2 regions of the Candidatus Thiodictyon syntrophicum genome follow, and region 1 is predicted to be linked to the other one. Evidence: predicted binding sites of a transcription regulator. Region 1 holds the regulator's gene; the other holds the start of a gene.
What was found. The regulator sigma-54, encoded in region 1, starts transcription at its own class of promoters, with help from an activator protein. The targets are predictions, from matches to a motif close to TGGCANGNTNCNTGCTT.
Positions count from the first base shown of each region.

Region 2: pqqA (pyrroloquinoline quinone precursor peptide PqqA) is a predicted target of sigma-54. The motif match lies at 5,304-5,320, and genes of this name have one in related genera.

Region 1 covers NZ_CP020370.1:468,191-475,234, reverse strand. The annotation lists gene lptA (lipopolysaccharide transport periplasmic protein LptA) at 1-399, shown strand, start outside; gene lptB (LPS export ABC transporter ATP-binding protein) at 396-1,121, shown strand; gene THSYN_RS02060 (RNA polymerase factor sigma-54) at 1,223-2,725, shown strand; gene hpf (ribosome hibernation-promoting factor, HPF/YfiA family) at 2,760-3,089, shown strand; gene THSYN_RS02050 (PTS sugar transporter subunit IIA) at 3,327-3,776, shown strand; gene THSYN_RS02045 (hypothetical protein) at 3,793-4,494, shown strand; gene THSYN_RS02040 (IS1 family transposase) at 4,469-5,479, opposite strand; partial or broken gene THSYN_RS02035 (HPr(Ser) kinase/phosphatase) at 5,577-5,993, shown strand; gene rapZ (RNase adapter RapZ) at 6,034-6,891, shown strand; gene THSYN_RS02025 (PTS sugar transporter subunit IIA) at 6,888-7,044, shown strand, end outside.
Region 2 covers NZ_CP020372.1:312,555-319,598, forward strand. The annotation lists gene pip (prolyl aminopeptidase) at 1-80, opposite strand, end outside; partial or broken gene THSYN_RS32605 (PQQ-binding-like beta-propeller repeat protein) at 310-1,206, shown strand; gene THSYN_RS34660 (hypothetical protein) at 1,206-1,343, shown strand; gene THSYN_RS32610 (hypothetical protein) at 1,381-1,818, shown strand; gene tnpC (IS66 family transposase) at 2,042-3,628, shown strand; gene THSYN_RS32620 (type 2 periplasmic-binding domain-containing protein) at 3,894-4,292, shown strand; gene THSYN_RS32625 (PQQ-dependent catabolism-associated CXXCW motif protein) at 4,435-5,031, shown strand; gene pqqA (pyrroloquinoline quinone precursor peptide PqqA) at 5,447-5,521, shown strand; gene pqqB (pyrroloquinoline quinone biosynthesis protein PqqB) at 5,617-6,531, shown strand; gene pqqC (pyrroloquinoline-quinone synthase PqqC) at 6,769-7,044, shown strand, end outside.

The DNA of each region.
Region 1 (7,044 bases):
GCCGACCAGGTCACGGTCCACCACCGCAGCGACCGCCAGATCAAGTACATCATCGCCCGGGGCGAACCGGCCAGTTACAAACAGCAACTGGACGGCGAGCAGGGCGAGATGCAGGCCTTTGCCAAGCGCATGGACTACGACGCGGACCGCGACGAGCTGATCCTGACCGGCGAGGCGCTGGTGATCCAGGGCACGGACCGCATCGCCAGCGAGCGGATCGTCTATGATCGGGCCCATGCACGGGTGCAGGCGGGAGGCGACAGCCGGGTGAAGATCCAAATGACGCCGCAGGCCAAGAAGGACGGCAAGCCGCCGGCGCCCGGCACCGCCGCGGCACCCCCGGCGCCCCCGGTACCCACCCCCAAGGCACCCCCGCCCGGCAAGCAGGGCGGCGCGTGAGCACCCTCTGCGCCACCCACCTGAAGAAGCGCTACCGCAACCGCCAGGTCCTGCGGGACGTGAGTGTCGAGGTGAACGCGGGCGAGGTGGTCGGCCTGCTCGGCCCCAACGGTGCCGGCAAGACCACCTGTTTCTATCTGATCGTCGGGCTGATCCCGAGTGACCACGGACGCATCGAGTTGAACGGCCGCGACCTCACGCAACTGCCGATGCACGCCCGCGCCCGGGCGGGACTGAGCTACCTGGCGCAGGAGCCCTCGGTCTTCCGTAAACTCTGCGCACGCGACAACATCCTGGCGATCCTTCAGACCCGCCGCGACCTGAACCGCAACCAGCAGCGCGAGCGTTGCGAACAACTGCTCCAGGAACTGGGGATCAGCCATGTCGCCGCCTCACTCGCACTCAGCCTGTCCGGCGGCGAACGCCGCCGCCTGGAGATCGCCCGCGCACTCGCCGTGGACCCGGTGGTGATGCTCCTCGATGAACCCTTCGCCGGGGTCGACCCGATCGCGGTCGGCGACATCAAGGCCATCGTCGCGCACCTGCGCGAGCGCAACATCGGCGTCCTGATCACCGACCACAACGTCCGCGAGACCCTCGACATCTGCGATCGCGGCTACATCATCAGTGACGGCAGCATGATCGCCGCCGGCACTCCCACGCAACTGCTCGCCGACCAGCAGGTGCGCGAGGTCTACCTCGGCACCGATTTCTCCATGTGAGCGCCCCAGACCATTCCGCCATGGCGCCCGAATAGGCTAGAATCAAAACAGGCACTCAACTTGCTAGACTCGATCGGTCCACCCCACACGCAGCCCCCGCGATGAAGCAGTCCATCCAGCTTCGACTTGGTCAGCATCTGTCGATGACGCCCCAGTTGCAGCAGGCGATCAAGCTCCTTCAGCTATCCAACCTGGAGCTCCAACAGGAGATCCAAGAGGTCCTGGACAGCAATTTCATGCTCGAGGAGGGCGATGAGGCCGACCGCTTCCAGGCCGCCGACGCCGCCGACGCCCGCCTGGTTCAGGACGCCACGCCGGAGCCGACGGCCACCGTCCAGGAACAGACGATCGAACGCGAGGTTCAGGGCGAGTCCAGCGAGATGCCGGACGAGCTCCCGGTGGACACCCACTGGGACGATGTCTACGAAAACTATCTCCCGAGCGGCAGCCAGGGCAGCGACGACAACGACTTCGACCCCTTCTCCCAGCAGAGCCGCCCGGAGACCCTGCATGACCACCTGATCTGGCAGCTCAATCTGGCCCGGCTCAGTGCGCGCGACGAGGTGATCGCGCTCGCGGTGATCGACGCCATCGACGGCAACGGCTACCTGCGCACGGACTGCGAGGAACTGCTGAGCACCCTGGGCGACCCGACGATCGCCCCCGAGGAGGTCACCACCATCATCCACCGGGTCCAGTCATTCGACCCGGCGGGGGTCGGCGCCCGCGATCTGCGCGAGTGTCTGTTGCTGCAACTGCGCCAGTTACCCCAGGGCGCGCCGACGGCCCCCGGCCAGACCACGCCGCAGGCGCTGGCCATCGCGATCTGCGCGGACGGGTTCGACTTTCTGCCCCGCAACGACGTGGCGGCCCTGGCACGCCTGCTGGGCGCCCCGGAAGCGGCGATCCACGCCGCCCTGGAGGTGATCCGGCACCTGAATCCCCGCCCCGGCACCTTGATCGCGGAGACCGCGTCGGAGTACGTTGTACCCGACATCTTCGTGCGGCGTGTGGAAGGTGTGTGGCAGGTCGAGCTGAATCCGGAAACTACGCCTAAACTAAGAGTGAACGCCGACTATGCGCGGCTCATCCGGCGCAGCGACCAGAGTGCGGACAGCATTGCCTTGAAAAGTCACCTGCAAGAGGCCCGCTGGTTCATCAAGAGCCTGGTCAGCCGCAACGACACGGTCCTGCGCGTCGCCGCCAAGATCGTGGAATTGCAGCAGGAATTTCTCGAACGCGGTGAGGAGGCCATGAAGCCGCTGATCCTGCGCGACGTCTCCGAGGCGCTGGACCTGCACGAGTCCACCATCTCGCGGGTCACCACCCAGAAATACATGCACACCCCGCGCGGGACCTTCGAGTTCAAGTTTTTTTTCTCGTCCCACGTGAACACGGCGGCCGGGGGCGAGTGTTCATCCACGGCCATCCGCGCCCTGATCCGCAAGATGATCACCAATGAATCGGCCCGCAAGCCCTTGAGCGATAGTCGGATCGCCGACGAGTTGGCCGATCAGGGCATCAATGTTGCGCGACGCACCGTCGCGAAATACCGCGAGGCGATGGGCATCCCACCCTCGAACGAACGCAAACGCCTGGCTTGACAGGCGGTTTGAAACCAGAGGAGAAGACCAGACCATGCATATCAACCTGACGGGTCACCATATCGACGTGACCGAGGCCCTCAAGGGGTACGTCGATAACAAGTTCGAGCGCCTGGCTCGCCATTTCGACCACGTCATCAACGCCCACGTCATCCTGACGGTGGAGAAATTGGCCCAGCGCGCCGAGGCCACCCTGCATGTGAACGGCGGTAAGCTGTTCGCCGACTCGGTCCATGAGGACATGTATGCCGCCATCGACACCCTGATCGACAAGCTGGACCGCCAGATCCTGCGCCACAAGGAGAAGAAGGCCAGCCACCGCCCGGTGGCCGTCACCGGCACCAAGCCCGGCGAGACCGAGTAAGGGCGAACCCCGATAAACCACAGGGTCGCACCCGGGCCGGCACGCACGGACACCTCGGACACCCGTTCGAGGTGTCTTTCGTTGCGACCCGGGGCCATCCGAACCAGTGTGACGGGCGCGTGCGTCCCGCACGACCAAGAGGAGTCAGCCGACATGACCCGCACCCACTTGCGCGACCCGCGCCGCGGTACCTGCCGCGCCGTCCGGCATTGCGTCCGCGGCCAGGAGCGGTAGCCGATGTTACCGCCCGACTTCATCAACGAACACCGCATTGGCCGCGGTCTTGAGATCGCGAGCAAAAAGCGTCTGCTCGAGACCCTGGCCCGCCTCCTGGCCACGGACCATCCGCAGTTGAAACCGGACCTGATCTTCGAGCGTCTCCTGGAGCGCGAGCGGCTCGGCAGTACCGGGCTCGGGCACGGCATCGCCCTGCCCCACGCCCGCGTCAAGGAGGCCACCCAGTCCCTGGGCGCCTTCGTCTCCCTCGCCCGCGGGGTCGATTACGACGCGGCCGACGGGGAGCCTGTCGATCTGGCCTTTGCGCTGCTGGTGCCCGAGACCGCCACCGAGGAGCACCTGCAACTCCTGGCCGAGTTGGCCGGCCGCTTCAACGATCCCGCGGTGCGCCAGCAGTTGCGGCAGGCGGGGTCCGCCGCCGCCGTCCTGCGCGTCTTCGGCGTCGCCTAGCGCACGGCGCCCCATCATGGCCGACAGCCTCCAGTCACTCATCCGGCACACCGGGCCCCGCACCCGGCTGCGCTGGCTCACCCCTGAGCCCGGCACCCGCCGCCCGCTGCGCGGGGACGACCCGACCCTGTCCGGCCAGGCCCTGGTCGGGTCGCTCAACTGCATCCACCCGAACCGGCTGCAGGTTATCGGTCGCGCGGAACTCGTGTACCTGGCCGGTCTCGGCGCCACCGCCTTCGCCGAGACCATCGAAAAGCTCTTCACCGACCGGCCCACCGCGGTGATCTTCTGCGACGGGATCGAGCCCGAACCACTGTTCTGGGACTGGGCCGAACGCACCGGCACCCCCCTGATCGGGTCCCCCGTCTCGGACGAAGAGTTGATCAATCAACTGCGCTACTATCTGACCCACGCCTTGGCGGAACGCAAGACCATCCACGGCGTCTTCATTGAGGTCTTGGGGATGGGCGTGCTGCTGGCCGGGGACCCGGCGGTCGGCAAGAGCGAGTTGGCGCTCGATCTGATCAGCCGCGGACACCGCCTGATCGCCGACGACGCACCCCAGTTCGCCCGCGTCGCACCGGAGAAACTGGAAGGCACCTGCCCGGATGCCCTGCTCGATTTCCTGGAGGTCCGCGGCCTGGCACTGGTTCAGTTTGGTTCTTCCTTATCCTTATGTTTTTGTAGTATTTTTATAACCTGGGCTGTCGAACTCTAAGGACCTCATCCCACGAGAGTCCCTGCTGGAGAATCCCCAGAGCCACCGCAGGAACCTGTTTTGTCGTGAAGTGGCTGCGAATAAAGTTATGGACAATCCACAACATATCCAATGTTCTTTGCAAACCAGAAATGCTCTTCGCGTACGTATTCGTTCGGCGGCGATAAGCAGAATTCTTTCGCCGAAATGAAGCGTTCGATGCTTCCAAATGATTAGCATGAATATCGGCTGGCGTCACATCTTGATCGGTTTCTGGATGCTCCGGATGAGGGGTTTCGTATTTGGGACGCGAGTGCCCCGTTCTATCAGTTCCTTTCCCTTTATTCTTAAGGCGCACCTTCACACCGCGACGAAGCACTTTCGGTGGGCGGCCGCGTTTTCCGGTTCGCAATACTTCGTGGCAAATTTCAAACAGGAGATTGCCATACCGACGTTCCCCGTCGGTGACTAGAGTGACATCGCCAGTACGCAGGATGACATCTCTAAGTATTTGTATGGCATATGAAAATAGGCTGCGATCCTTTTTCCCGCACTGAAGCGCCCAGATAAATCGACTTGCCCTTTCCATCAGTACGATCGTCCAGCCTTCACAATCCTCCGGGGGGACATTCCTATTCACTTTCGTATAAAGCTCATCACCTTCGATCAGTTGCTCAATAAAGGTGTGCGTCAGGGCATATATGACCAGCACATCCTTGCAATCGGCCAGGCGACGCTCCCATAGGAGCAACGTATTCTTCGCAATCGCGAAGGCCCGGCAGGCGGCGTTCAAGCCGATCCCCTCAGTGCGCGTTTTGAGCACTTGAATGATGAAGCTGGTCGGTTTCCTGAGCCCCTCGATAAGGGTGGCTTTGGTCTCGGAAAAGAGCCTATTGCAACTTTGACATCGCCACAGCAAACGCGTACCGTTATGACCGGTTTGATACGTCTTGTGATGCCGACAATTCTGTGAATTGCAATGAGGGCATGTCCATTGTCCGTTCAAGAAGTTCTCACTTATTCAAAAAGTGACGGAAACCCGCGCCGAACTAGATATATTACATATATTTCAATGTCTTGTAAACAGGAATTAAACTGAACCAGTGCCCGGCCTTGGGATTCTCAATATCCGGGCCATGTTCGGCGAGGGGGCCGTGGTCCGACGCAAGACACTGAATTTGATCATCGACTTGAAACCGCTTGATCAGACTCAACTCGACCGCATCGACCGGCTTGCGGGGAGCCTGTCCGCCAGCACCATCCTGGGGGTGGCCGTGCCCCGGATCACCATGCCCGTGGCCCCGGGGCGCAACCTGTCCATCATTGTGGAGGCCGCGGTACGCCACCAGATCCTGCGCATTCGCGGCTATGATGCCGGGGTCGACTTCATCGACCGTCAGGCGCGCGCGCTGAGCAATGACCGCCCCGACCCACCCGAGGTGCGTTCGGGCGGCACACCGGTCGCCACCGCGCCGTCGCCCGGTGGGCCCCGCCCGGGGCCCACCGACGGCGGGGCCTGACCAGGCATCCCACCATACCCACCAACCCGTGGACCTCACCATGAGACTCGTCATCGTCAGCGGCCTCTCCGGCTCCGGCAAGAGTGTCGCCTTGCGCACCCTGGAGGACCTGGGGTTCTACAGCATCGACAACCTGCCGCTGTTCCTGCTCAAGGACCTGGCCCTGGGGCTCAAGGACGCCGTCGACGAGGTCTTCAGCAACACCGCCGTCGGCGTGGACGCGCGCAGCAACCCCGAGGAGCTGAAAAACCTGCCTGACCTGATCCTTGCCGCCCAGGCCCGCGGCGTCGAGTGCCAGGTGGTATTCCTTGATGCCCACACCGATACCCTGATTCGCCGCTTCAGCGAGACGCGCCGCCGCCACCCGCTGACACGCCAGGAGCGACCGCTCGCCGAGGCGATCAAACTGGAGCGGCAGTTGTTGGAGCCGATTCGCCAGGTCGCCGATATCCGCATCGATACCACCCTGACCAACGTCCATGAATTACGCGATCTGGTCCGGGTGCGCCTCGCCGGCGATGCCTCACCCAAGGCCTCGATTCTCCTGCAATCCTTCGGCTTCAAGCACGGTCTGCCCCAGGACACCGACTTCCTGTTCGACGTGCGCTGCCTGCCCAACCCCCATTGGCAATCGGAGCTCAAGCCCTTGACCGGGCTCGCGCGCCCGGTCGTGGAGTTCCTCGAGTCAAGCCCGGACGTGATCGCCATGCGCAACGACATCGCCGCCTATTTCGACCGCTGGATCCCGCTGTTCGAGACCGATGGCCGCTTTTACCTGACCATCGCCATCGGCTGCACCGGCGGCCAACACCGCTCCGTCTATCTGGTGGAGGCCCTGCGCGGGCACTTCGAGCGCAGCGGACACAAGGTCATGGTCCGGCACCGGGAACTGCCGTGAGCGTCGGACTGCTGCTGATCACCCACCACCCCCTGGGTGCCGACCTGTTACGGGTCGCCGCCGGGATCTTCGGCACCTGCCCGACGCGGGTGGAAGCCCTCGAGGTCGAGAACGACGCCCCCTGCGACCTGATGCTGGCGCAGGCCGAACAAA
Region 2 (7,044 bases), on a different replicon from region 1:
TCCACACAAAGGCGCTGCCCGGCGCCGAGGTCCAGGGCGTGGGCCGCGGCGGGTGCGAGCGGCGGATAGAGCGCATTCATGGTCTTGGCCCCTCCCAATCGGTTGCTCGGACGCAGTGTTTCATCAGTGACACAGTCGTGACACGCCGCGCTCCACGGACCAGTGCCCGGCGCAGCCTCGCGGTCGGGCGCGGTACCAGGTCGGACGCGCCGCACCCGGCACCGATCCCACCCCGAGCGGAGGCAATCTCCTGGCATAACATTTGCGTATTGGCAAGGGCGACGTAACCGCTAACCGCACCCCGACGCCAACGTCAAGGATCTCAAGGTCGCCTGGACCTTCTCCACCGGCGTCCTGCGCGGCCATGAGGGCGGCCCCCTGGTGATCGGCGACGTCATGTATGTCCACACCCCCTTCCCCAATAAGGTCTTCGCACTCGATCTGAACAACGAAGGCAAGATCCTCTGGAAATACGAGCCGCGCCAGGATACCAGCGTCATCCCGGTGATGTGCTGCGACACCGTCAACCGCGGTGTCGCCTATGCCGACGGCAAGCTGGTGTGGCGCGGCTACTCCATGGGCCCGGACGCCGACACCCTGATGGACCCGGAAAAGACCACCCATCTGGGCAAACCGGTGGGCAAGGACTCCGGCACCGCCACCTGGGAGGGCGATCAGTGGAAGATCGGCGGCGGCACCACCTGGGGCTGGTACTCCTATGACCCGGCGCTGAATCTGATCTATTACGGCTCCGGCAACCCCAGCACCTGGAACCCCTCCCAGCGCCCGGGCGACAACCGCTGGTCCATGACCATCTGGGCGCGCGATGCGGACACCGGCATGGCGAAATGGGTCTATCAGATGAACCCCCACGACGAGTGGGACTATGACGGCGTCAATGAGATGATCCTGGTCGACAAGGAGATCCAGGGTAAGCCCCGCAAGGCCCTGGTCCACCTCGACCGCAACGGCTTCGGCTATACCCTCGACCGGGTGACCGGCGAACTGCTGGTCGCCGAGAAGTTCGACCCGGCGGTGAACTGGGCCACCGGTATCGACATGAAGACCGGCCGGCCGCAGACGGTGGCGGAATTCTCCACCGGCCGCAACGGCGAGGACGTCAACACCAAGGGCATCTGCCCGGCCGCCCTGGGCACCAAGGACCAGCAGCCGGCCTCCTACTCCCCGCGCACCGGGCTCTTCTATTGAGCGACATCTATGCCTACCTGAGGGCACGCGCGGACAATGCCATCGGCCACGGCCGCCCGGAGAACTTCCCCAAGGTCAAACCGGCCGCGCCGGCCGCCGCGGCACCCGCTCCCGAACCGGCACCGAAGGGCTAGACCCGATGCCGAGGCACCGCCGACCGGGTCACGCCGGATGAGCCACAGCCCCGGGGCCCGGTGCTTGCCCGGCCTGGCACTGCTGGCCGCCCTCGCCGCGAGCCCGGGTTCCCAGGGGGCGACCGACCACGAGGCGCGCGCCGGCCGCTACCTGACGGTCTGCGGTGACCCCAACAATCTCCCCTTCTCCAACGAACAACTCGAGGGCTTCGAGAACAGGATCGCCGTGCTGATCGCGGGCGACCTCAACCGCACCCTGCATTACCGCTGGTGGCCCCAGAGCGTCGGCTTCATCCGCAATACGCTCCAGACCCGGCTGTGCGATGTGATCATGGGGATCAGCGCGGTCAATGACCTGGTGCAGAACACCAACCCCTATTACAGGTCCGTCTACACCCTGATATATCGGGCCGACGCCGGCCGTAACCGTTTAGCCCCCCCTGTTCTTAGCCCCCTCGCGGACGGCGTGACGTAGTTTCGGCCAGCCACGCCCGGTCCGCACAGCGGACCCTACGGGGAGGCTGCGCGCCCGTAGGGTCCGCTGTGCGGACCAGCGACCGCGCGGCCAGCGGGATGGCCGGGAGTCGGATGAATGCCTCGCCGACGATCATAAGCCTACGCGACAAAGCTCGACGGTCCTGGCAAACTATGGCCCAAGCTTCTATACGAGAGTGCGCCAGCGCCGCCACGCCCCCGCCATGCACCTGAGCGATCACGACCTCAGACAATTCGACGACGCCTACCTGCAGACGCTCACGTCGGCGCAGGCGCGGGTGCTGTTGGGCAAGGCGCTGGCGGACCTGAAGGCGGCGCGCGAGCGGCTGGGGCAGAACCCCTCCAACAGTTCGCGGCCACCGAGCACGCGGCTGCCGTGGGAGGGCACGGGCGGTCAGGACACGCCCGCTGGCCAGCCCGACGTCCCCGCGGGGTCGCAGGACGGGGCCGCTGCGGCAGACACCCCCGGCGACGCTGAGCCGGCGGGGCCGGCGGCGCCCCGGCCGCGCCGTCAGGGCTCGCACCGGACGGTCACCGGCCAGCCCCCCGGTCGGCGCCCGGGCAGCCCGGGGCACAGCCGCACCCAGCACCTGCCGGTGGACGCCGAGCAGCCTCACCGGCCAACCTGCTGTGCGGGGTGCGGCCAGGCGTTGACGGATGCTCATGTGGCGCGGGCACACAACGCCCGCTACGAAATCGAGCTGATCCAGCCCGGTGCCGGCGCGACCGGACTGCTCCTGCGCCAGACCAAGCACATCTATTTTGAATGCTGCTGCGATTGCGGCCACTGGACGCAGGCGCAGCCGGGGCGCGCGGCGGGCGAGGTCGAGTGGACGGTGGCCCTGACCGAGTGGCATTTGGCCGGACCGTTGCTAGTGTCCTTCATCTGCGCCTTGAGCCAGCGCATGCGGTTGTCGCGGGCGCGGGTCCGTGAGTTTCTGTCCGATTGGCTGGGTCTGGAGTTGTCGAGCGCGACCATCAACCAGTGCCTTCACGAAGCCGGACGGGCGGTGGCCCCGGTGGTCGAGGCGGAACTCTACGCGGCGGTGCGCAATGTCGAACTGCGCTATGCCGATGAAACCAGTTGGAAGGAGCATGGTCGGCTGCGGTGGCTGTGGGTGTTCACCTGTGCCACCGCCACGCTGTTCGTCGTTGGCAAGCGCTCGGTGGAGGTCGTGCGCCAGGTGCTCGGCGAGACCTTCAACGGCTGGTTGATGAGCGACGGCTTCTGGGCCTATCGCGACCTGGACCAACGGCTGCGCTGCCTGGCCCACCTGATCCGCAAGGCCCAGGCGCTGGAAGATGGCTTGGAACCGGCGGCCCAGCGCTTTGGCAGCGAGATCCTGACGGTCATCGCGACGGTGATGGCCGCCGTTTACGACGCCCGCGGCGCCCCGCCCCCCGTCGGGGTGTTGCGCGCACGGCATGCGCGGATGCTCAACGCCCTGCTCGACGAGTGCCTGCGTCAGGTCGATGCGCCGCATGAGAAGATGCGCGCGCTGGCGCGCGAGTTGTTCAACGACTGGGACACCTTCTGGGTGGTACTCGACCATCCGGAGTTGCCGTTGACCAACAACGAAGCCGAGCGCGCCCTGCGCCACTGGGTCATCGCCCGCCGCATCGGCATGGGGACCCGCACCGCGCAGGGCACCCGCGCCTTCGCCCACCTGGCCAGCGTCATCGAGACCTGTCGCAAACGCGCCGTCTCGCCCTGGCCGTATCTGGCCGAGGTAGTCCGCCAGCGCCGCCAAGGGCTTCAGGCCCCGCCGTTGCCCTTACCTGCCATCTGACCGATCGCCGCGACCGGCCGTGATCATAATTGCGGCCCGGCCGCGGCTGGCACGCGTCGCAGCCGGGGTCGCTCCTACGGCGTCGGAGCGGTTCCCGGCCGCGACGGGCCGCCGCAAGGGCTGATGGCCGGATTTATGATCAAGGCCGCCGCGACCCGCCGGGACTCCTTGGCACCCAGCACCCAGGGGGGGCTAAACGGTTACCGCCGGCCTCACGCTAAAGGGCCTCGACGACCCCGCCGCCAAGGGTCTGCGGATCGGCGTGGTGGCCGGCACCCCGCCGGTCAGCCTGCTCACCCGCTATGACCTGCTCGGGCAGACGCGCTCCTATGAAAGGGCGGTCGACACCCGCTTGTATGCCCCGGCGCGCGATGCGGTGAACGATGTCGCCCGGGGTGAACTCGATCTGGCCGTCATCTGGGGTCCCATCGCGGGCTATGCGGCGCGCCAACAGCCGGTGCCGCTCACCCTGGTCCCGCTCCCGGCGCAACAGGACGGGGTGCCGCTGGCCTTCAGCGTCTCATTGGGCATCCGCCCCCGCGAGACCGCCTGGAAGCACGAATTGAACACCCTGCTGGAACGCCTCGCGCCGCAGATCCAGACCATCCTGCAGGGCTACGGCGTCCCCTTGCTCGACAACCACGATCAACTGATAGCCCCATGATCATCGTTGCGCAAGCCGCCCAGGCGTCCCACACCGGCGGTCGCAGCTTCACCCTATGTTCGCGCAGCGACGCTGTTTAGCGACCCGCTGCTGCTACTCGCCCGTCGCGCTGACTCATTCTCCTTCCAAGTCGAGATCCGACATGCCATGCCCACCCTCTACCCGCTGTCCGTCTGACCCCAGGCCCCGGCGCCGCATCATTGCCCTGGCCGGTCTCCTCGCCCTCATGGCAAACCCCCGTGCCGAGGAGCCAGCCCCCCTGTTCAACCCCGAAGGCTATCGGATCGACGCCTTCGTCGCGCCGTTACCGCAGGGCGTTCCCGGAGCGGCCACGGTCGGGACCGCAGAGGTCCAGGCGATGATCGCCGCCGGCGACGCCGTCCTGATCGATGTCCTGCCCGCACCCCCCATGCCCGTCGGCCTGGGAGACAACGACCGCTGGCTGCCGCCGCCCCACCGCAACATCCCGGGCTCCACCTGGCTCCCCAATGTCGGCTATGGCAGCATCTCCGACGACCTGACCGAGTACCTGCAGCGAAACCTCCAGCGCCTGACCGGCGGGGACCACACCCGGCGGCTGATCGTCTATTGTCGCGCCGACTGCTGGATGTCCTGGAACGCCGCCAAACGGCTCGCCGCCTTGGGCTACACCGCGGTCTACTGGTACCCCCAGGGCACCACCGGGTGGGAGGAGGCGGGATTGCCGCTGGAGACGCGCAAGCCGCCGCGGCGGCAGTAGTTGCCCTGGACCCGGGACTGGCGCCGCCGGACCCTCTCGGGGCTGGGCGTCCAGCCGACGGCGAACGCGCAATCGGGTCACGGTGAAGGTCCGTGCGACTGTGAGTACAAGGCCGGACGCTGGCGTGCTCCCGCGGCCTTCGGTCAGGCCCGTCGCAACCGGTCGCAGAGTGTCCCACCCCTGACACAGAGCACAGCGCCGCCGCTCCCGCGCAGGTGGCGGGGGCCGCCGAAACCAAGCGTGGACCCGGCGCTTGCCCAATCCGAGCCGGCTGGCACGTCCTTTGCTGAGTGTTGAATCAACCAAACTGTCGCTTCCCCCCGCGCCCGGGAGCAGGCTTTGGTCGGTCGCTGCCCCCCTCGGGTCGGCCGCGGATTACAGCCAACCAACCACCTTTCAGGAGGCGAGTGCCGACATGACCTGGTCAACCCCCGCTTACGAGGATCTGCGTCTGGGCTTCGAGATCAACCTGTATATCAACAACCGGTAGATCGCCCGCGACAACCAGGCCCCGGGGACTCCCGGGGCCTTTCACCGAGCACCGAACTCCCGTCAATCGCCCACGGCACCCTCGGCAGTCCGCCTATGCATATCCGCGTCCTGGGTTCCGGTGCCGGCGGCGGCTTCCCGCAATGGAACTGCAACTGCCCCAACTGTTCAGGGGTCCGCGCCGGACTCATCAGGGCCACGCCGCGCACCCAATCCTCGATCGCGGTCAGTGCCGACGGTGACGACTGGATTCTTTTCAATGCCTCGCCCGACATCCGCGCCCAATTGGCGTCATTTCCGGCCCTGCAGCCGGGCCGCCGGGTGCGCGATACCGCCATCCGCGCCATCCTGCTGGTGGACGCCCAAATCGACCATACTACGGGCCTTTTGATGTTGCGCGAGCACACGGCGCCCTGGGATATCTACTGTACCGCGGCGATCGCACAGGATCTCAGCAGCGGCTTCCCCATCTTCAATATCCTGGCCCACTTTCGCGGGGTCAACTGGCACGAGGTCCTGACCGACCGGTCCGACTTCGCCATCCCCGGGGCGGCGGGGCTGACCTTTACCGCCGTGCCCCTGAAGAGCGAGGCACCCCCCTACTCACCGCACCGTCACAATACGGTCCCGGGCGACAACATTGGGGTGCGGGTGCGCGACGAGCGCACCCACGGGACCCTCTTCTATGCCCCGGGCCTGGGCCGCGTCGACGATGAGGTCTTCGCCTGTATGCAGGAGGCCGATTGCCTGCTGGTGGACGGGACCCTGTGGACCGACGACGAGATGATCCGCTCCGGCATCGGCGACAAGCCCGGCAGCGCCATGGGGCACCTGGATCAATCCGGCCGCGGCGGTATCATGGAGCACCTGGGCCGCCTCACCGGGCCGCGCAAGATATTGATCCACATTAACAACACCAATCCGATCCTGGACGAGGACAGCCCCGAGCGGCACGCCCTGGAGGCGGCCGGGATCGAGGTTGCGTATGATGGCATGACGATCGAGTTGTAGGAACGGTTCACTCATAAGTTAAGCAAGTTCCTTAAGGAAGTCGATTAAGAATTGCTTTCAGCGTCGTTGTCGTTGTCGTTGTCGTTGTCGAGGTTATCGTAGCGCCCCGGATTCTCTCGCACCACGAATTGCATCGCCTCTTCGATTACGACAACGACAACGACAACGATTGTGTCGTGTTTAACTTGTTCTTGACTGGTTACTTAGCGCTTTGCCGCGCCTAATTGCGGAGCACCGATGACTACAGACCTGGACGCGCCCTGGACCAGGGCCGAATTCGAGCAGCGCCTGCGCGACAAGGAGCGCTATTACCATATCCACCATGAGCTCCATGTCCTGATGAACACGGGCCAGGTGGAGAAGCCCGTGATCCAGGGTTGGGTGGCGAATCGCTTCTATTACCAGACCGCCATCCCGCTCAAGGACGCGGCCATCATGGCCAATTGCCCGGACCGCGATGTGCGCCGCCTGTGGGTACAGCGCATCATCGACCATGACGGCACCCAGGGCGAC